Regions from separate parts of the Kitasatospora sp. NPDC096147 genome, predicted to be linked through region 1. Evidence: riboswitches for the same ligand, from Rfam matches in the RefSeq annotation. Region 1 holds a riboswitch; the other holds the start of a gene.
What was found. A riboswitch is a leader RNA that binds a small molecule or an ion and turns the genes downstream of it on or off. The one in region 1 is predicted to bind cobalamin.

Region 1 (10,537 bases):
GCGAGCTGCTCACCGACGAGGTCGACTCCCTGCTCTGCCCGCCCGACGCGGTGGAGGACTGGATCAAGGCCGTCCGTCGCCTCACCGAGGACCCCGAACTCCGCGAGCGCCTCGCCACCAACGCCCTGCGCGGGCACCTCACCCACCACACCTGGCAGGCCCGCGCCGCCCGGGTGCTGGCCGGCCTGCCCACCGACCACCGCCCCTGGCGCTAGCAATTCGCTTGCCGGGCCCACCCGGTGGGGCCATGCTGACCCCGTGCCCGGACAGCGCAAGCGCAGACGCAAGCAGCAGGAGGAGCGGCAGCGGCGGGCCGCCGAGTGGGACGCGCGCCCGTCGGGCCGTTGGGAGGTGCTGCTGAGCACCCAGGACCCGGAGGAGCAGACGGCGTTCCTCCGGGACCTCCTCACCGCACGGCCCGAGCTCGACCCGAGCGAGCTGCGGGGGGACATGTTCTGCGGACGGGGCGTCTTCCCGACCACCTACCAGCTGAGCGTCTTCGTCCCGGACGACCCGGACCCGACAGACCCGCCACCGGACCCGGACCCGCCGCTGGACCCGCCGCCGGACGTCAGCCGGTGACGCCCTTCAGGTAGGCGGCCAGCCGGGTGATCGCCGAGGGGTTGCGCGGGCTCTCCACCAGGTCGACGTACGAGAGCACGAAGATCCGGTCGTTCTTCACGGCGGACACCTGGGCCAGCGGCGGGTAGGACTTCAGGAACTGCCGCTTGGCCTCGGCACCGGTGTCGCCGTAGTCGTTGATGACGATCACCTCCGGATCGCGGGAGACCACGGCCTCCCAGCCCACGGTGGTCCAGGAGTCGTCCAGGTCGCCGAAGACGTTCTTCCCGCCCGCCTTGGTGATGATCTGCTCCGGCGCGGCGAACCGGCCCGAGGTGAACGGCTTGTCCTGGCCGCTGTCGTAGAGGAAGACCTTCGGCTGCCGCCCGCCCGCCGCGCCGGCCTCCGCCTTCGCCACCTCCGCCTTGAACTCCGCGGTCAGCTGAGCCGCCTTCTCCTCCACCTCGAAGATCCGCCCGAGGTTGGCCAGGTCCGCGTAGAGCGCGTCCAGCGGCGGCATCACACCCCGGGCCTTCTCGTTGCCGTTGCGGCAGGACTCGGTCAGCGTGTACGTGCCGACGCCCAGCTTGCCCAGGCCCTCGGGGGTGAGGCCGGCGGTCTCGTTCCACCCGTAGTTCCACCCCGCGAAGACCAGGTCGGCCTTGGCGTCCAGCACCAGCTCCTTGGTGATCTCCTTCTTGGAGAGCCACGGGGCGCGCTCGTACTCCTTGGCCCACGGCACCGCCGCGAGGTCGCCCTTCTCGTCCGGCATGACGTACCCGGCCATCCGGTCGGCCAGGCCGAGGGCGAGCATCAGCTCGGTGATCCCGATGTCGTTGGTGACCACCCGGGCGGGCTTCTGCTGGTACGTCGCCTGACGACCGCAGTTGTCCACCGTGACGGGGTAGTGCGCGGACTTCGCGGTCTCCGCCGAGGGGACGACCTCGGCGCCGCAGCCGGCCAGGCCGAGCGAGAGGGTCAGGGCGGCGGCGCCGGCCAGGGCGCGGCGGGGTGCGGTGAACAACGTGGTACTTCCTCAGGAATCGGTGGAGAGACGGTCGAAGAGCAGTTGGACGGCCCCGGTCACGGGGTGCCGGACGGGGTGCGCGCGCACCCCGAAGACCTCGGCCAGCAGCCCGGCCGAGAGCACCTCGCCCGGCGGACCGGAGGTGACAATCCGACCGCCCTCGATGACGTGGAGCAGATCGCAGTGGGCGGCGGCCAGGTTGAGGTCGTGCAGCGCGGTGAGGACGGTGAGCCCGCTGTCGCGGACCAGCGCCAGCACCTCCAACTGGTGCGCGATGTCCAGGTGGTTGGTCGGCTCGTCCAGCACCAGCACCTGCGGGCGCTGCACCAGCGCGCGGGCGATCAGCACCCGCTGCTTCTCACCGCCGGAGAGTTGGAGGAAGCCCCGCCCGGCCAGGTGGGCGGCACCGACCTGCGCCAGCGCGGCCTCGGTGCCGACGGCGTCCTCGGGCGACGGACCGCCGAAGCCGCGCCGGTGCGGCAGCCGGCCCATGCCCACCACCTCGGCCACCGTGAAGTCGAACTCGGACACCGTCTCCTGCGGCAGCGCCCCGACCCGGCGGGCCCCCTCACGGGCCGTCAGGCCGTGCAGGTCCTCGCCGTCCAGCAGCACCCGGCCGGCGCTCGGGCGCAGCGCCCGGTAGACGGTCCGCAGCAGCGTGGACTTGCCGCTCCCGTTCGGCCCGACCAGCCCGATCACCTGGCCGGAGTCGGCCGCCAGGCTCGCCTCGTGCACCAGCCGTGCCCCGGCGATCTCCACCGACACCGCGTCGATCTCGACCTTCACGCCCGTCCTCCCACCGGAACGGCGGCGCCCCGCACGCCCGTCCCCGCCTTCGTCCCCACTGCCGTCTCCGCCCTCGTGTCCGTCCCCGCGTCCCTCCCCGGCCGTGTGCCGCGCCGCCGTTGAGTCCCCATCAGCGGCCACCGAAGCTGTACGAGCGGCGCCGCATCAGCAGCAGGAAGCACGGCACCCCGAGCACCGCCGTGATCACCCCGACCGGCAGTTCCGCCGGGGCGAGCAGCAGCCGGGAGACGATGTCCACCCACACCAGCAGCACCGCGCCGAGCAGCGGAGCCACCGTCAGCACCCGTCGGTGCCCGGCCCCGACCAGCATCCGGGCCAGGTGCGGCACCATCAGCCCGACGAAGCCGATCGCCCCGCTCACCGCCACCACCGTCCCGGTGACGGCGGCGGTCACCAGGAACAGCGCCCGTCGCAGCCGGGACGCGTCCACGCCGAGCGCCGCCGCCGTCTCGTCGCCCATCGCCAGCGCGTCCAGGCTCCCGGCGGCGGCCAGCAGGTAGACCAGCCCGGCCAGCACCGTCGCGGCGGCGATCGGCACCGAGGCCCAGGTCGCCCCGCCCAGGCTGCCAAGCAGCCACATCATCGCCGTCCGGGCCGCCTCGCCGCGCTCCGCCGAGAAGACCATCAGCGAGGTGACGGCGGAGAAGCCGTAGGCCAGTGCGGTGCCGGTGAGCACCAGCCGCAGCGGTGTCAGGCCCTGAGCGGTGCGGGCCACCGCGTACACCAGCACCATCGCGGCCAGCGCCGAGCTGAAGGCCGAGAGCGAGAGCGCCCAGACGCCGAGCGAGGCGAAGGCGCCGAGCAGCAGCACGGCGTTCGCCCCGACCGCGGCGCCGGAGGAGATGCCCAGCACGAAGGGGTCGGCCAGCGCGTTGCGGACCATGGCCTGAACGGCCACGCCCACGGCGGAGAGCCCGGCGCCGACCACGGCGGCCAGCACCACCCTGGGCAGCCGAATCTCCCAGACGATGGCGTAGCCGGCCGCCTGGTCGGCGTGGATGCGCCCGCCGGTCAGCCCGGCCTGGAGGAAGTGGGTGACCTGGCCGAGGCTCAGCCCGGAGGACCCGAGGGCGACACCGCAGAGCAGCGAGACCAGCAGGACCACGGCGAGACCGACGGCCAGGGCACCGGTGCGCAGCGGTGGCCGGGTGGGCGACGCGGGGCCCGGCGGGCTGGTGGCGCCGCCGGGACGTCCGGTGGCGGTGGTCGCGGTGGTCGCGCTGCTCAACGGGCCGGGCCTTCGGTCGGGCGCCGGGCGTACGGGGGCGCGACCGGTGGAGCCGGCTGCGGCGGTGGCGGACGACGGGCGTCCGCACGCCGGGCGGGCGCGCCGTTCGACTTCCCCTCGCAGTCCGCGGCGAGTTCTCGGGAGGACAGCGCCGCCGGGGGCGATCGGACTCACGGCCCGTCAGGGGCCGTTCCACCGTTGCGGGTCAGCGCCGGGTTCTCACCGGACTTCTCCCTCGGGACGCCTTGGCAGCATAACAAGGCTCCCCTTACCGGTAAGGGTCCCAGCCCTGTGGCGCCCAGCACACCCGCCCCGATGCGGTCCCGCTCCCCAGGGGCCGTCTCCCGTCCTCGTTACGGGGGACAGCCCCACCCCGGGCGGGGTGCTGGCCGGGTACCGGCCCCGGGCCGCCCGCCCGTAGCGTCCTCACCATGACCACCGACCCGCAGAACTCCCGCTCCACGTACGGCCGTTCCCGCAGCCGACGGGCCCTCGCCCTGGCCGCCGCTGCCCTCCTGGCGGTCGGCGTCGCGGCGCCCGCCAGCGCAGCCGCCACCACCCGCACCACCACGGCCGCCGACTCGGCTGCCACCCCCACCACCGGTCGGGGTGCCCTGCTCTCCGTGACCCCGCTGGAGCGGCTGAGCACCGCTCAGCTGACCGCCTTCGCCGGGAACTTCGGCGTGGACACCGGCACCGTCCGTCACGGCATCACCGCCTACCGGCTGACCTACCGCACCGTCACCCCGCAGGGCGCCCCGACCACCGCCACCGGTCTGTTCGTGCTGCCGCAGGGCGGTCCGCGCCGCCTCGCGGTGGTCTCCGACACCCACGGCACGATGGTGCACCGGGACTACGCGCCGTCCACCGCCGAGGACTTCGGCAAGCTCTCCCCCTACCTGCAGTCCTCGGCCGGGCGCGCGGTCGCCGCCCCCGACTACCTCGGCCTCGGGCTCGGCCCCGGCCTGCACCCCTACATGGACACCCGCTCCGCCGTCTCCGCCTCGCTCGACCTGCTGCGCGCCGCGGACGAGGCCGGCCGTCGGCTGGGGCGCCCGCTGACCGGGGACGTGTACGCCACCGGCTTCTCCCAGGGCGGCCAGGTGGCCATGGCCCTCGGCCGGGAGCTGGCCAGGATCTCCGACCGGCACCTGCGGCTGCGCGGGCTGGCCCCGGTGGCCGGGCCGCACGACGTCCGGGGCGCGGAGCTGCCGGGCATCCTGGACGGGCGGGTGGACGAGCGCTCGGCCGTCTTCTACCTCTCCTACTACCTGACCGCCGCCAACCGCCTGCACCCGCTCTACCGCGATCCGAGCGAGGTGTTCCGGGCTCCGTACGCCGCCGTGGTGGAGGGGCTCTTCGACACCCGGCACACCGAGGAGGAGGTGGTCGCGGCCCTGCCGGGCACCGTCCGCGAGCTGCTCACCGACTCCTTCCACGACCAGCTCGGCGCGCCCGGCCCGGGGCTCTCGGCAGCGCTGGACGCCACCGACGGCGGCTGCGACTGGCGCCCCGCCGCGCCCGTCCGGCTGTACGCCGCGAACGGCGACCGCGACGTGCCGATCGCCAACTCCCGCTCCTGCGCGGCCGATCTGGCCAAGCACGGGGTGCGGGCCGCCGTGCTCGACCAGGGCCCGGTCGGCCACTTCGACACGCTGCGGCTGGCCACGCCGCAGATCATCCGCTGGTTCGACGCCCTCGACCGCTAGGGTCCGGCCACGGCGGCGCTGGTCCGCCCACCGCGGCCCACCGGACCGGTCCGTCGGTGTGCCGACCCGGCGTGGGACGGCGCCGCCGGTCCGACCGGCTCGGCTACGGTGGGCGGATGAGCGCCGACGACCGCACCCGTCTGACCGTCCTCGTCCACGGGCTCGTCCAGGGCGTCGGCTTCCGATGGTCCGTCAGGGAGCGGGCCGCCGCGATCGGCGGGCTGACCGGCTACGCCCGCAACCTCGCCGACGGCGGGGTGGAGGTGCTGGCCGATGGTGGCCGGGCGGAGTGCACCCGCCTGCTGGAGTGGCTCCGGTCCGGCGACACCCCCGGCCGGGTGGGCACGGTGGCCGAGCAGTGGGACGACTCCCCGGCCACCGGGCCCGCACACCAGGGCTTCACGATCCGCTGATCGCCCCGCTCTTCGAGTCGGCCTCGGCCTCACCCTTCGCCTCGCGCGCCCGCTGCTTGCCCTCCCGCTCACCGCGCTTGCGCTGCCCGTGCACCACGCCGAGCAGCACCACGAAGGCCGCCACGCCCAGCGAGAGCGACACCACCTCGCGGTTCTCGTCGTCCGTGAACATGTAGCCGATCACGAAGACGATCATCGCGATGGCCGCCCAGGTCAGCCACGGGAAGAGCCACATCTTCACCGTCAGCCCCTCCGGCTTCTCCCGCAGCAGGATGCCGCGCATCCGCAGCTGGGTGCAGCAGATCACCAGCCAGACGAAGAGCGCGATCGCCCCGGAGGAGTTCAGCAGGAAGCTGAAGACGGTGTCCTTGAACTGGTAGTTGAAGTACACCGCGACGAAGCCGAAGACCACCGAGCCGAGGATCGCCGCCACCGGCACGCCGCGCCGGTTCACCCGGGCGAAGGAAGCGGGCGCGTCGCCGCGCTCGCCCAGCGAGAAGGCCATCCGGGAGGCGGTGTAGAGGCCGGAGTTGAGGCAGGACAGCACCGAGGTGAGGATCACCACCTCCATGATGGTGCCCGCCTGCGGGATGCCGATCGAGTCCAGCGCGGCGACGTACGAGCCCTTCTCGGTGATCGCCGGGTCGTTCCACGGCAGCAGGGTGAGCACCACCAGGATCGAGCCCAGGTAGAAGACCGCGATCCGCCAGATCACCGAGTTGGTGGCCCGGGTGACGGCCCGTCGGGGGTCGGCCGACTCGCCGGCGGCCAGCGTGACGATCTCGCTGCCCATGAAGGAGAAGACCACCATCAGCACACCGGTCAGCACCGCCCCGGCCCCGTGCGGGAAGAAGCCGCCGGTGTCGGTCAGGTGGGCCAGCCCGGCGCCCGGGTTGTCCGAGCCGGGCAGCAGGCCGAAGACGGCGAGCAGGCCGACCACCACGAAGGCGGAGATCGCCACCACCTTGATCCCGGCGAACCAGAACTCGAACTCGCCGTAGGAGGCGACCGAGCCCAGGTTGGTGACGGTCAGCACCGCCATCACGATCAGCGCCCAGGCCCACTGCGGGACGGCCGGGACCCAGCCCTCCAGGATCACCGCCCCGGCGGTGGCCTCCACCGCCAGCACCACCACCCAGAAGAACCAGTACAGCCAGCCGATCGAGAAGCCGGCCCAGCGGCCCAGCGCCCGGTCCGCGTACGCCGAGAACGAGCCCGGGTCCGGGCTGGCCGCCGCCATCTCCCCGAGCATCCGCATCACCAGCACCACCAGCACGCCGACCAGCAGGTACGACAGAAGGATGGCCGGCCCCGCCTTGGCGATCCCGGCGCTCGACCCGACGAACAGACCGGCGCCGATCACCCCGCCGATCGCGATCATCGACAGGTGACGGTTCTTCAGACCGGCGTGCAGGCCCTCCGGCGAGCCGGCCGGGTCCGCACCGGGCGGACGGCCCGTGGTGGGGTCGTCCTGCGGGGGGCGGGTTCTGGTGGAGTCCATGGGCATGTCCTTGCGGTTCAGGCCGCCGGGGCCACCCGGGGTCCCCGAGCGCGCCGACGGCTGGGTCCACGATCACGTGGCAGGCACATGCTGCCCCGCTCCCGGCCGCCCCGGTAGCAAGTCCCCGGTGTCTCCGTCAGGTCCCCACCCACCCGCCACGCCGTTCTGAGCAGCCTCTGAGCATCGCCGCACGCCCCTGCCGCACGACCCCGCCACGCACCCCACTGCGCGCACCCCACGGCACGACGTACCCCCGCCCGTTCCGCGCACGGCCCTCAGTCCGTCGCATCCACCCCCGACACCGTGGCCGGATCGGTGTTCGCCCCGCAGAGCACCACGCAGACCCGCTCCCCCTCGGCCGGCCGGTACGCACCGTGCCGCACCGCCGCCCAGGCGGTGGCCGCCGCGTGCTCCACCACCAGGCGGTGCTCCTCCCACAGCGCCTGCCGCGCCCCGGTGATCGCCGCCTCCGGCACCAGCACCGACCGCACCGACGCACCGCCCCGCCCGGCCACCGCCAGCGCCTGTGCCGAGACCCGCCGCGCCCCGAGCGAGTCGGCGGCCACCGACTCCACCGGGACGTCCACCACCGCCCCGGCCTCGATCGCGGCGTTCAGCGCCCGGCAGTTCTCCGGCTCCACCGCCACCGTCCGGATGCCGTGCTCGGCCGCAGCCGTGGCCACGCCGGCGAACAGTCCGCCGCCGCCCACCGCGACCACCACCGTGTCCACGCCCGGCAGCCCGGCCCGGATCTCCTCCAGCAGCGTCCCGGCCCCGGCCGCGATCAGCGGGTGGTCGTAGGCGTGCGAGGCCAGCGCCCCGCTCTCCGCCGCGTACTCCTGACAGGCCGCCAGCGCCTCGGCGTACTCCCGCCCGGCCAGCCGCACCTGCGCTCCGTACCCGCGCAGCCGCTCCACCTTCACCGCCGGCGCGTTCACCGGCAGGAAGACGGTGGCCCGCACCCCCTGCTGTCCGGCCGCCCAGGCGCAGGCCAGCCCGGCGTTGCCACCGGAGGCGATCGTCACCCCCGCCTCGGGGAGGGTACCGGCCTCCCGGTGGGCGCGGAGGAAGTTCTGCGCGCCCCGGGCCTTGAAGCTCCCGGTGTGCTGGAGCTGCTCCAGGGCGAACCACACCCCCGCCGTCCCCGTCGGCACCACCCCGACCGGCCGCACCGCCCCCGCGATCCGCGCACCGGCCGCCCGGACGTCCTGGTACCCGATTCGGCTCACGTCACCGCTCCTCACCACCCGCCCGGCTGACGGGTCCTCACCCCGGCACGGTACGCCGCCGGGTCCGGCTCGGCGGGCCGCGGGGTCCGTCACGGCGGGCCGCGAGGTCCGTCACCCCTTCGCGCGGCCCTTGCGCCACCACACCAGCGCCCCGACGGCAGCTGCTGCCAGCAGCAGCGCCCCGAGGTGGTTCGGCCCCTCGCCCGGCTGCGCCACCGTGGCCACCGGACTCCCGGACGCCGTGGCCGACGGCGCCGCCGTCCCGGTGGGGCTCCCTGTCGGCTGCGCGCCGGGGGTGGCGCTGGGGTCCGCACTCTTCTCGGCGCCCGGGACCGGCACCCGCCACACCTCTGAGCCCTTCCCCTCGCTGCCGAACATCAGCGCCGAGCCGTCCGCCGTGAAGGTGACCGACTCCCCCTGCCGCTGGAACGGCACCGACACCGACTTCTCCGCCCCCAGCCCACCGCCCGTCCAGTCGTACAGCTTCGCCCAGAAGTACCCGCGCAGGACCACCCGGCGACCGTCCGGCGAGAACGCCCCGTCCGTCACCCACGGCACGTCACCGACCGGCCGGAACACGTTGACCGCCGTGCTCGACAGGCTCTCCGGCCCCTCGTAGAGGTGCCCCTCCCGCTGGTCCTTGCTGGCGATGTACACCCGCCCGGTCACCGGGTGCACGAGCAGCGCCTCCGCGTCGCGCGGCCCGTCCGCGTACCGCACCCGGTACTTGGTGACCTGCACCGTCTGGTCGGCGAGCCGGGCCGGCTCCTCGAAGGCGTAGAGCCAGACCTCCGGCCACTTGCCGTGGAGGTTGTCCCCGATGTCGGCCAGGTAGAGCCGGCCCTCCGGTCCGAGCGCGATCGCCTCGACGTCCCTCGGCTTCACCCCGCGCAGCGTCAGCGTGGCCACCGTCCGCCCGGTGGCGGCGTCCACCCCGTAGACGTAGGGGCCGTCGTCGCTGTCGTTGTGGGTCCAGTACACGCCGGGGTGCCGCTGACTCGCCGTCAGCCCGCTGGACTCGGTGATCCGCTCGTCCCGGACGGTGAACTCCCGGCGCGAGCCCTCCGCCGCCGCCGCCGGCCCCACCGCCGGCCCGGCCACCAGCAGGACGGCCAGCAGCGCCACCACCGCCCGCCGCGCCGCCCGCCGCACCGCCCGTTCCGTCGTCCTCGCCACCCCGCGATCATCGCACGGAGCCGCCCCCACGCCCCGTCCCACCACCGGCCCGGGGTGGTGCCGCCCCGCACGGGTCCCGTCAGGGCCAGAGCAGCGACCGCCGCCACCCCTCGCTCCCCCGGCAGTACGCCAACCGCACGTGCTGCCGCCCCGCGTCCCCCTGCCAGAACTCCACCGTGTCCGCCCGCAGCAGATACTTCGTCAGCCCCGGCACCGGCCCGTCCGGATCGACCGTCGCCAGGGCCAGCGCCCGCTCCCAGAGCGGTCCGAACTCCGCCAGCGACCCCAGGTCCTCGCTCTGCCGCCCGACCAGCGCGGCGGCGTGCGCGGCGGGGCTGACGCTGCGCTCCGCCCTCGGCGCGTCCTGCTGGTCCACCGCCACCACCGGCCCGCGCAGCCGCACCTGCCGCCCCGAGGCGGGCCAGTACGAAGTCATCGCCGCCCACGGCGCGGTCGCCAGCTGGTGTCCCTTCGGGCTCCGCCGGTCCGCCACGAAGCTCCAGGTGCCCGCAGCCGGATCGATGTCCCGCAGCCCGACGATCCGCGCGTCCGGCCGCCCGTCCCCGTCCACCGTGGAGAGGGTCACCAGCTGTGCATCCGGCACCCCGGCCCGCAGGGCCTCCAGCAGCCAGGCCACGTGCAGTTCGGCCGGCTCCGCAGGCACCTCCGTCACGTCGAAGCCCGGCAGCTCGCGGGCCATCGGCGGCCGGGACCGCAGCACCTCCCGCAGCTCCGCCAGCCGCCCGTCCCGCTCCCGCGCCACACCCTCATCCATCCCGGCCTCCTGACACCACGTCCCCCGACGGGTCTGCCCGCCACCCGACGGTCATTCTGCCGTGCCCGGAGCACACTCCTCGCCGACCACCTCCCCGGGCCGGTCCGTCGG
Region 2 (10,537 bases), on a different contig from region 1:
GCGCCAGCCGGGCGGCGGTGCCGGCGGTGAAGGCGGCGGTGGAGACCCAGGTCGGGGCGCCGGCCGTGACGGGGGTGGGCGGGGTGGCGGTGAAGCCGCCGCCGGCCACCGCGCGCAGGCCGTCGACCGAGGCGTAGGCGGACGGGACGGTGTCGGTGGAGAGGTACTTGAAGCCGCCACCGGGCTTGAACTGCTGGGCGATCAGGAAGTCGACCGGGGTCTTGCCGCTGCTGAAGGTGAAGTCCGCGCTCTGCGCGCCGATGCCGCAGGCGTTCAGGCCGGAGACGGCCCAGCCGTTGGAGTCGGTGTTGGCGCCGTACATCGAGTTGAAGGCGCCCGAGGCGATCAGCTTGCCCTTGAGGAAGTTCTTGGCGGCCACGATCGCGGTGTCGGTGTTCGGCACCCCGGCGCTGCACAGCGAGGCCATCGCGGCGCCGGTCATGTCGATGTCGCTGCCCTGGGCGAGGGCGGTCGGATTGCCCGCCGCCTTGCTGAAGTTCCAGCCGCCGTCGTTGTGCTGGTTGGCCCGGACGGCGGTGACGGAGGCGTCCAGCAGGGCCTGCGGGACGCGCTTGGTGCCGCCCTGGGTCTTCGCGCCGCTGAGCGCGAGCAGGCCGAAGACGGTGCCGTTGAAGTTGGCGGACGGGCCGTAGTAGCCGGGCTCGGCGGTCTGCCAGTAGGCGACCAGGTCGGCGATCAGGTTCCGGGCCGGGCCGACCCGGGCCGGATCGATGCCCGCCGCATAGGAGTTGAGGATGCCGCGCTCGTAGTCGGTGACCACGGGCGAGGCGCTCGGCCAGGTGGCGGCGGCGAGTTGGTTGCGGTAGACGGTGCGGGCGTTCTTCGTCGCGTCGCCGCCCGGGGTGACGTCGACGGCGGCGGTGCCGGCCGCTGCGAGGGCGCTGAAGGCCCACTCGTTGGAGAGGCCGCCGCCGGTGACGTAGGAACCGTCCGCCGCCTGGAGGGACTTGAGGTAGCTGACGCCGGTGGTCTTGGAGGTGGCGATCTGGGCGGGGGTCGCGGTCGCCCCCGCCGGGACGGCGGAGAACAGCAGTGCTCCGGCCGCGAGCGCGACCACGGTGGCACAGGTACGGGAGGTGGGCTGGAAGGGCACGGTCCGACTCCTCGGCAGGGGGCGCCGGTCCGTCCCCCTGGCCGCGCTCGGGCGGAGCCCGACGTCTGGGGACCGCCGCGCCCGGTTCGCGTGGGCTGCCGTCGCGGCTGGTGCGCGACGCTGGTGGCACTCGGCCGGGCGGGCATCCGGGCTCGGGGCGTCAACTCGCCCCACACCGCTGCGCGTCAGCCCCGGATTCGCACCGGGTTCCCCCACTCGGCCATCGCGGACGCTACCGCACGGGGGCGCAGGTCACGATGTGGCGTAGGCGATATGACGCATCGTTGACCGACCGGACCGCCCCGTGGTCTGATGAACCGCTTTTTCATCTTCGAGGGTGGGGGAAGCCGGTCCGAATCCGGCGCTGACCCGCAACCGTGGACCCGCCGACCGGGCGGGTGAGCCGGAATGCCCGCCGCGAGGAGTTCGTCAGCAACACGTGCGTCGTCGCGGACTACGACGCGGTCACCTCAGGTCCCCCGCACCCGGGACCTGTCGGCTGCGCCGTCGGACCCCGCGTCGACCGATCAGGGAGACACACCGGTGAGGGTCAGCAGCAGCCGTACCACCCGCGCGCACAGAGGCCGGAGCCTGGCCTCCGTCCTGCTCACCTCGGCCATCGCGGTCACCGCCACCGGCACCGTGCTGTTCGGCCGCCCCGGCACCGCCGCGGCCGACCCGATCGAGGACTGCACCGCCACCACCGGCGCGATCGTCGCCGTCGACTTCGGGCCCTGGGGCGGCGGCGTGGTGCGCGGCTGCGACGCCCACCCGACCACCGGCATGAACCTGCTGCTCAAGGCGGGCTTCACCACCGCCGGCACCGAGCACGACGGCCCGGCCTTCATCTGCCGGATCGGCAGCTCCACCTTCGGCAACGGCGTCCAGTACCCGACGCCGGCCCAGGAGCCCTGCACCGCCACCCCGCAGGCCGAGGCGTACTGGTCCTACTGGATCGCCACGCCGGGCCAACAGACGTGGTCCTACAGCCAGTTCGGCGCGGCGGGCCAGAAGCCGAAGCCCGGCGAGGTGGAAGCCTGGGTGTACGGCGCCACCTCGCTCGGCGGCGAGACCGGCGGACCGACCTTCACCCCCGACTCGGTCCGGGCGAAGAACGGGGCGAGCCCGTCGGCCTCCGCCGAGCCCTCGGCCTCCCCCAACCCGTCGGCCTCCCCCGAGCCCTCGTCCTCCGCATCCCCCTCCGCATCCCCCTCCGGCTCCGCCTCTCCGAGTCCGACCGCACCGCCGGCCCCCGCCGACCCGGCAGCCGCCGCCCGCTGGCTGGCCGCCCAACTGGTCGGCGGCGACCACATGGAGAACTGGGCCTTCGAGGGGCCCGACCTCCCCCGCACCGCCCTCACCGCGCTCTCGCTGGCCGCCTCCGGCACCCAGGACCCGGCCCTGCGCAAGGTGGTGGCCTTCCTCCAGGCGCACACCGAGCAGTTCGTGTTCCCGGACGGCGCCGGATCCAAGCCGGATTCGCGGGCCGCCGCCCTGCTGGCCCTGGTCGCCGAGAGCACCGGCGGCAACCCCCGTGCCTTCGGCGGCCGGGACCTGCTCGCCGACCTCGTCGGCCACGTCTGCGAGGGCCAGGGCGAGAACGGCAAGTGCACGGCGGCGGGCGACTTCCACGGTGCCTCCTCCCCGTGGACCCAGGCCATCGGCGTGATCGCCCTGGTACGCGGCGGCGTCACCGTGCCGGCCGCCGTACTGGACCGCTTCCAGGTGCTCCAGTGCGCGGACGGCGGGATCGCCGGCTCGATGATCGTGGCCGGCGGCTACTGCGAGTCCGACCCGACCAGCACCTCGCTCGCCGTGATCGCGCTCCGGGCGGCCGGCGGCCGGGCGGAGTTCGTCGCGCGGGCCGCCGAGCAGCTCGGTGCGGCTCAGCAGGCCGACGGCTCCTACGTCCCCTACGTCGGCGCCAGCGGCGACGTGGGCAGCACCGCGATGGCGGCCCAGGGGCTGCGGGCCTCCGGCCAGCCGGCCCGGCAGGCCGCCGCCAAGGGCTGGTTGAACACCCGTCAGAACCCGGACGGCGGCTTCTTCCCCGACGAGTGGACCCCGGACTCGGACGTCCCCGCCACCGAACAGGCCCTGCTCGCGCTGACCGGCCAGGACTTCGCCACCGTACTGCGGGACCTCGGGGGCACCACCACCCCGCAGCCGAGCCGCACGCCGGACCTGGCCAAGGGCGCCAGGTACCTGACCGACCCGGCCCACCTGATCGACGGCCACTACTACGACGCACTGCCCGGCTTCCTGTGGGCCGACTACGGGTTGACCATCGACGCGGCCTTCGCGCTGGCCGCCACCGGCACCGACGACGCCGCGCTGCGCCGGATCGTCGACTTCCTCGACCACCAGGGCGCGGACGGCAACGGCCGTACGGTCAACGACTGGACCTCCATCGGACTCCCGGAGGCCGGCGGCGGCTCGATCGGCAAGGAGGCCCTGCTCGCCGAGATCGTCGGGCGCGACCCGCGCAACTTCGGCGGCCACGACCTGATCGCCGCCCTGGATGCCGCGATCTGCGCCAAGGCCGACGCCGACCTCGGCTGCGAGGCGGCCGGCAACTACACCTGGGCCACCTCGGTCTTCTCCCAGTCCCTCGGCGTGATGGCCCAGTTGAGGGCCGGTGACACCGCGAACGCCGCCGCCCCGATCGCCTACCTGCGCAGCCTCCAGGGTCCGAACGGCGCCTGGCCGAGCCTGATCCCGAGCACCGGCGACTCCGACGTGGACAGCACCGCGATGGCCGTGATGGCACTGTCGCTGGTGCCCGGCGAGGACGCCGCGGCGGCGGTCGACAAGGGCCTCGCCTGGCTCGCCGGCACCCAGGCCGGCGACGGCGGCTTCCCCGGCGCGGCCGGGAACTCGACCAACTCGGCCGCCCTGGCGGTCCAGGGCATGACGCTCCGTCAAGGCACCTACGCGGCACGGATCGCCAAGGCCGTCGAGTTCCTGGCCGACCGGCAGAACGCGGACGGCGGCTTCGACGTCGCCTCCAGCGGGCAGAAGGGCTCGGACGTCCGGGCCTCGACCCAGGCGCTCGGCGGGGTGACCGGCATCTCCTTCGGCACCCTGAAGCGGGATCTCGGCAGCACCCCGGAGCCGAGCCCGTCGCCGTCCCCGTCCACCTCGTCGTCGCCGTCCCCGTCGGCCTCGCCGGAACCTTCCACCTCGCCCTCCCCGTCGGCCTCGCCCGAGCCGTCGACCTCACCGTCGCCGTCGGCGTCGCCGGAACCCTCCACCTCGCCCTCCCCCTCCACCTCGCCGTCCACATCGGCCACCAGCTCCCCGTCGGCGTCGCCCTCCGTCTCGTCCACGGCGGTCGCGACCACGACCGCGGCCACCGCACCCGGTGGAACCACCGGCGGTGGCAACCCCGTTGGCGGCAACCCCGGCAGCGGCAGCGGCGGCGACACCCCCGCAGGCGGCCAGAGCGGCTCGCAGGACTCCAGCCTCGCCTGGACCGGCACCGAGGTCCTCGGTCTGGTCGGTCCCGGTGTACTGCTGACCGCAGGCGGCGCGGCCGTCCTGATCGCCCTGCGCCGCCGCAGCGACGCCACGGGCACCGGGCGCCACCGGTGAGCCGCCACCCGGGCCGCACCGACCGGCTCCGCCGCACCCGCCGACCGGGCCGTCTGACGCGCCTGTTCGCCGCCGCCGGGGTCACGCTCTCGCTGGCCCTCGGCGGGCTGGCGGCGGGGGCGGCCCCGGCCGCCGCCGACCCCCTGCCGATGGACCAGTGCACCACCACCTCCGGGGTGGTGCTCGCGGTGGACTTCAGCCGCTGGGGCGGTCCGCTGCTGCGGTCCTGCGGCACCACCCCGACCACCGGCTACACCCTGCTGAACCAAGGCGGTTGGAAGACCACCGGCACCGGCCACGACGGCCCGGCGTTCATCTGCCGGATCGGCTACAGCGGTCACCAGGGCGGCAAGCAGTACCCGCCGCCCGAGCAGGAGAAGTGCGTCAAGACCCCGCCCGCCACCGCCTACTGGTCGTACTGGCACGCCGATCCCGGGCAGAACTCCTGGTCCTACAGCCAGTTGGGGGCGATGAGCTACAAGCCGCTGCCCGGCAGTGTCGACCTGTGGATCTTCGGCGCGACCAACATCGAGGGCACCGAAGGCCGGCCGACCATGTCACCGGACAGCCTGCGGGCGCACAACACCACGCCCGGTGGCGGCAGCCAGCCCTCCACGCCGCCGGCCGGTGGCGGCTCCACCGGCGGTTCGGGCGGCGGGACCACCACGGGTGGCGGCAGCACCGGAGGCAGCACCACCGGAGGCGGCACCAACGGCGGTTCCGGGAACGGAAGTTCCGGCGGTGGCGGCAGCAGCGGCAGCACCGGTTCCGGCTCGACCGGCGGCACCGCCACCACGGGCGGGACCAAGGGCACCAGCGGCGGCTCCGGCACCACCGGCGGCAAGGCCACCCCGCCCGGCAGCACCACCGGGGCCCCGCGGCCTTCCGCTCCGGCACCCGACGCACCGCGCCCCACCGACCAGCCTGCCGAATCCGCCACCCCCGGCGCCGCTCCGCAGGACACCGCCACCCCCGCGCCCTCCACCGACGCACCCTCCACCGGGCCGGCCCCCTCGCCCACCGAGTCCCCCGCTCCGGCGACCGGCCTCACCCCCGTCGACGCCGCCCCGGTCGCCGACGCTCCGCACGATGCCGGGTCGATCGCCCCGGCCGTCACCGGCATCGCCCTGGTGGTGGCCCTCGGCGTCGCCACCACGGTCGCCGCGCTGCGCCGCCGCCGACGCCGCCAGGCCGAGTGACCCGGTGGCACGACTCACCGACAGCACGCCGCCGGACTCCACCAGGACCACCGGCCGGATCCCGCGCGACCTCCACCCGGTGGCGTGGTGGATCTGGGCGCTCGCCCTCGGCACCGCCGCCAGCCGCACCACCAACCCCCTGCTGCTCTTCCTGGTGCTCGCCGTCCTCGGCTTCGTGGTCACCTCCCGCCGCACGGAGGCCCCTTGGGCGCGCGGCTTCAAGTACTACCTCTGGCTGGCGCTGACCGTGGTGGCCATCCGGGTGGCCTTCCGCTGCGTCTTCGCCACCGGCATCACGCCGCGCGACCACCTGCTGTTCTCGCTCCCGCACATCCCCACCCCCGACTGGTACGCGGGCATCCAGATCGGCGGCCCGGTCTCCCTGGAGGCCACCCTCTCCGCCGCCACCGACGGCCTGCGGCTGGCCTGTCTGCTCTGCTGCATCGGCGCGGCCAACACGCTCGCCAACCCCAAGCGCGCCCTGCGCGTGCTGCCGGGCGCGCTGTACGAGCTCGGCGTCGCCGTGACGGTCTCGCTCAGCGTCGCCCCCCAGCTGGTGCAAAGCGTCCAACGAGTGGTCCGGGCACGGCGGTTGCGGGCCGGCCGGAGCAAGGGACTGCGCGCGCTGCGGAGCATCGCCGTGCCGGTGCTGGAGGACGCGCTGGAGCGCTCCCTGCACCTCGCGGCCGCGATGGACTCCCGGGGCTACGGCCGCTCCGGCACCGCCACCCGGGCCTCCCGCCGGATCACCGGGGCCCTGATGCTGCTCGGCATGGCGGGCCTGTGCGCCGGGATGTACGGACTGCTGGACGGCACCGCCCCCGCCCTGCTCGGCCTGCCGGCGCTGGCCGTCGGCTCCGCGCTCTGCGTCGGCGGCCTGGCCCTCGGTGGCCGCCGGGTCCGTCGCACCAGCTACCGGCCCGACCCGTGGCGGGCCGCCGAGTGGGGCGTGGCGGCCTGCGGGGTGACCGCCGCCGTCCTGCTGAGCATCAGCGTCGGCTACGACCCCACCGACCTCAACCCGTCGCTCTACCCGCTCAGTTGGCCTACCCTGCCGGCCCTTCCGGTGGCCGCGCTGCTGCTGGCCGGGCTGGCCGGGGTGATCTCCCCGCCCCCGGGCCGACCGCCCGCCCCCGCAGGGGCCGCCACCGAGCACCCCGCCGCCGACACCACCCGCACGCCCGCCGAGGTAGCCCAGTGATCCGTTTCGACCAGGTCGCCGTCCGCTACGACGGCGCCGAGCACCCCGTCCTGCACGGGGTGGACCTCACCGTCCCCGAGGGCGAGCTCTGCCTGGTGGTGGGCCGCACCGGCAGCGGGAAGTCCACCCTGCTGGGCGCGGTGAACGGGCTGGTGCCGCACTTCACGGGCGGCACCCTGAGCGGCCGGGTCACGGTGGACGGCCGGGACACCGCGCACCACCCCCCGCGCGAACTCGCCGATGTGGTGGGCGTGGTGGGCCAGGATCCGCTGGCGGGCTTCGTCACCGACACGGTGGAGGAGGAACTGGCCTACGCGATGGAGCAGTTGGCCATCGAGCCGGCGGTGATGCGCAAGCGGGTCGAGGAGACCCTCGACCTGCTCGGTCTGGCCGATCTGCGGCACCGGGGTCTCAGCGAGCTCTCCGGCGGTCAGCAGCAGCGGGTCGCCATCGGTTCGGTGCTCACCGCCCACCCCAGGGTGCTGGTGCTGGACGAGCCGACCTCCGCACTGGACCCGACCGCCGCCGAGGAGGTGCTCGCCGCCATCACCCGGCTGGTGCACGACCTGGGCGTCACCGTGCTGCTGGCCGAACACCGCCTGGAGCGGGTGGTCCAGTACGCCGACCGGGTGCTGTACCTGCCCGGTGACGGCACCGTGCGGCACGGGCCACCGGCCGAGGTCTTCACCGACACCGCCATCGCCCCGCCGGTGGTCGAGCTCGGCCGGCTGGCCGGCTGGCGACCGCTGCCGCTCTCGATCCGCGACGCCCGCCGGGCCGCCGCCCCGCTGCGCGAACGGCTCACCGGGCTGCCCGTCCCGCCGCCCCGGCAGCAACCGGCCGACGGGGAACCGGTGCTGACCGCCCGGCAGGTCGTCGTCAAGCACGGCCGGACGGTGGCCGTCCGGGAGGTCTCGCTGGAGCTCCGGGCCGGCCAGGTGACGGCGCTGATGGGGCGCAACGGCTCCGGGAAGTCCTCCCTGCTCTGGGCCCTCCAGGGCTCCGGCCCGCGCCAGGGCGGCACCGTCCGGGTGGACCGGGACGGGCGGCCGGCCGCCGACCCGAAGAAGGTCTCGGCCGCCGAGGCCCGCCGACTGGTCGGGCTGGTCCCGCAGACCCCGACCGACCTGCTCTACCTGGAGACGGTGGCCCAGGAGCTGGAGCAGGCCGACCGCGACGCGGCGCAGACCGGCGCCGGCACCAACGCGGGGCCCGGCACCACCGCCCGGCAGATACTCGACCGGCTGGCCCCGGGCATCCCGGACGCGCTCCACCCCCGCGACCTCTCCGAAGGGCAGAAGCTGGCCCTGGTGCTGGCGATCCAGCTGGCCACCGCCCCGCCGGTGGTCCTGCTGGACGAGCCCACCCGGGGCCTGGACTACCTGGCGAAGGCCGCCCTGACCGCCGTCGTGGACCGACTGGCCGCCGAGGGGCGGTCCGTGGTGGTCTGCACCCACGACGTGGAGTTCGTCGCCGGCGCCGCCGACCGGGTGGTGGTGATGGCGGAGGGCGAGGTGGTCGCCGACGGACCGACCGCCGAGGTGATCGTCGCCTCGCCGACCTTCGCCCCGCAGACCGCCAAGGTCCTCGCCCCGCTCCCCTACCTGACCACCGCTCAGGTGGCCCGGGTGCCCGCCCTCACGGAGGCCGCCCCGTGACCGCCCTCCCCAACCCTCTCCCCGCCGCCGTCCGGCTCCCCGGCCGGGCCCGGGTCATGGTCGCACTGGCCGCCTTCACCGGCCTGATCGCGTTCCTGTGGCCCTTCGTGGTGGCCCCGGGCACGTTCGGCGAGGCGTACGCGCCACCGCTGATCTTCGGCGCCCTGCTGGTGCTGGTGCTCGCCGTGGTGATCGCGGAGATCTCCGCCGGGGGGATCGACGCCAAGGCGCTGGCCATGCTCGGCGTGCTCTCGGCCGTGAACGCCGGGCTGCGGCCGCTGGGTGCCGGCACCGCCGGGGTGGAGACGGTGTTCTTCGTCCTGGTCGTCGCGGGGCGGGTGTTCGGCCCCGGCTTCGGCTTCGTGCTCGGCTGCACCTCGCTGTTCGCCTCCGCGCTGCTCACCGGCGGGGTGGGGCCGTGGATGCCGTACCAGATGTTCGGCTGCGCCTTCGTCGGCCTGCTGGCCGGGCTGCTGCCGCCGCTGCGCGGCAAGGCCGAGGCGGCGATGCTCGCGGTCTACGGGGCGCTGTCCGGCTACCTGTTCGGCTTCCTGCTCAACCTCTCCTTCTGGCCGTTCTCGCTCGACCCCAACAGCTCGATCGCGTATCTTCCCGGGCTGCCCTTCACCGAGCAGTGGCACCGCTACCTGCTCTTCGACCTGACCACCTCGCTCGGCTGGGACACCGGACGGGCCGTCACGACCGGCGTCTGCCTGCTGCTGGTCGGCCCGGCACTGCTGACCGTCTTCCGCCGGGCCGCCCGGCGGGCCAACTTCGAGGCCCCCGTGCGGTTCGCGCCGCCGACCGCGGACGGCGACTGAACTCCGGCGGGTCAGGGCACGTACCGGTAGCCGATGCCCGGTTCGGTGACCAGGTGGCGGGGGCGGGCCGGGTCGGGCTCCAACTTCTGCCGCAGGCCGGAGAGGTAGACCCGCAGGTAGTTGGAGCGCTGCTCGTGTCCGGGGCCCCAGACCTGGTGCAGGATCTCGCCGCCGGGCACCAACCGGCCGGGCCGGCCCAGCAACAGCGCGAGGATCTTCCACTCGGTGGGGGTGAGGCGCACCGGGCCGTCGGGGCCGGTGACGGTCCCGGCCGCGAGGTCGATCCGGTGGGCACCGACGACGGCCACCGGCAGTGGATTCCCGGCGACCGGCCGGCGCATCACCGCCCGCAGGCGGGCCAGCAGTTCGTCCATCACGAAGGGCTTGGTGAGGTAGTCGTCGGCCCCGGCGTCCAGGGCCCGGACCTTCTCGGTGGTGTCGGCCCGGCCTGAGATCACGATGATCGGGACGGCGCCGGCGGCCCGCAGGCCCCGGATGACGTCGATGCCGTCCAGGTCGGGCAACCCGAGGTCGAGCAGCACCGCCTCCGGCGGCTGACGCCCCGCCAGGTCCAGCGCGTCGGTACCGGTGGAGGCGGTCAGCACCGCGTGGTGCCGGGCGTGCAGAGTGACCGTCAGGGCCCGCAGGACCTGCGGTTCGTCGTCCACCACCAGGATCCGGCTCACTCCGCCGCCGCCTCGGCCGGCGGACCGGCGGCCGGGAGGGTGAGCAGCATGGTGGTGCCGCCGCCCGGGGTGTCCTCGACCTCCAGGGTGCCGTCCATCGCCTCCGCCAGGCCCCGGGAGAGGGCGAGGCCGAGGCCGGTGCCGGTGGTGTTGTCGGTGTCTCCCAGGCGCTGGAAGGGAAGGAAGACCTGCTCCCGGTCCCCGATCGGGATGCCGGGGCCCCGGTCGATGACCCGGATCTCCACCCGGCCGGCGTGGGTGCTC

Region 2: it holds a riboswitch for cobalamin, as region 1 does, so the genes downstream of both, ACIRBX_RS24060 (prenyltransferase/squalene oxidase repeat-containing protein) here and ACIRBX_RS01985 (FecCD family ABC transporter permease) in region 1, are expected to answer to the same signal.

Annotation. Positions count from the first base shown of each region.
Region 1 covers NZ_JBIWFX010000001.1:520,756-531,292, forward strand. Annotated here, with positions in the region: gene ACIRBX_RS01965 (glycosyltransferase family 4 protein) at 1-215, shown strand, start outside; gene ACIRBX_RS01970 (hypothetical protein) at 259-582, shown strand; gene ACIRBX_RS01975 (ABC transporter substrate-binding protein) at 572-1,585, opposite strand; gene ACIRBX_RS01980 (ABC transporter ATP-binding protein) at 1,598-2,374, opposite strand; gene ACIRBX_RS01985 (FecCD family ABC transporter permease) at 2,505-3,533, opposite strand; cobalamin riboswitch at 3,764-3,908, opposite strand; gene ACIRBX_RS01990 (alpha/beta hydrolase) at 4,055-5,332, shown strand; gene ACIRBX_RS01995 (acylphosphatase) at 5,449-5,745, shown strand; gene ACIRBX_RS02000 (amino acid permease) at 5,732-7,252, opposite strand; gene ACIRBX_RS02005 (serine/threonine dehydratase) at 7,522-8,475, opposite strand; gene ACIRBX_RS02010 (WD40 repeat domain-containing protein) at 8,587-9,651, opposite strand; gene ACIRBX_RS02015 (pyridoxal 5'-phosphate synthase) at 9,731-10,426, opposite strand.
Region 2 covers NZ_JBIWFX010000008.1:36,737-47,273, forward strand. Annotated here, with positions in the region: gene ACIRBX_RS24055 (hypothetical protein) at 1-1,132, opposite strand, end outside; cobalamin riboswitch at 1,255-1,327, opposite strand; cobalamin riboswitch at 1,403-1,549, shown strand; gene ACIRBX_RS24060 (prenyltransferase/squalene oxidase repeat-containing protein) at 1,658-4,708, shown strand; gene ACIRBX_RS24065 (hypothetical protein) at 4,705-5,907, shown strand; gene ACIRBX_RS24070 (energy-coupling factor transporter transmembrane component T) at 5,912-7,108, shown strand; gene ACIRBX_RS24075 (ABC transporter ATP-binding protein) at 7,105-8,766, shown strand; gene ACIRBX_RS24080 (ECF transporter S component) at 8,823-9,587, shown strand; gene ACIRBX_RS24085 (response regulator) at 9,599-10,273, opposite strand; gene ACIRBX_RS24090 (ATP-binding protein) at 10,270-10,537, opposite strand, start outside.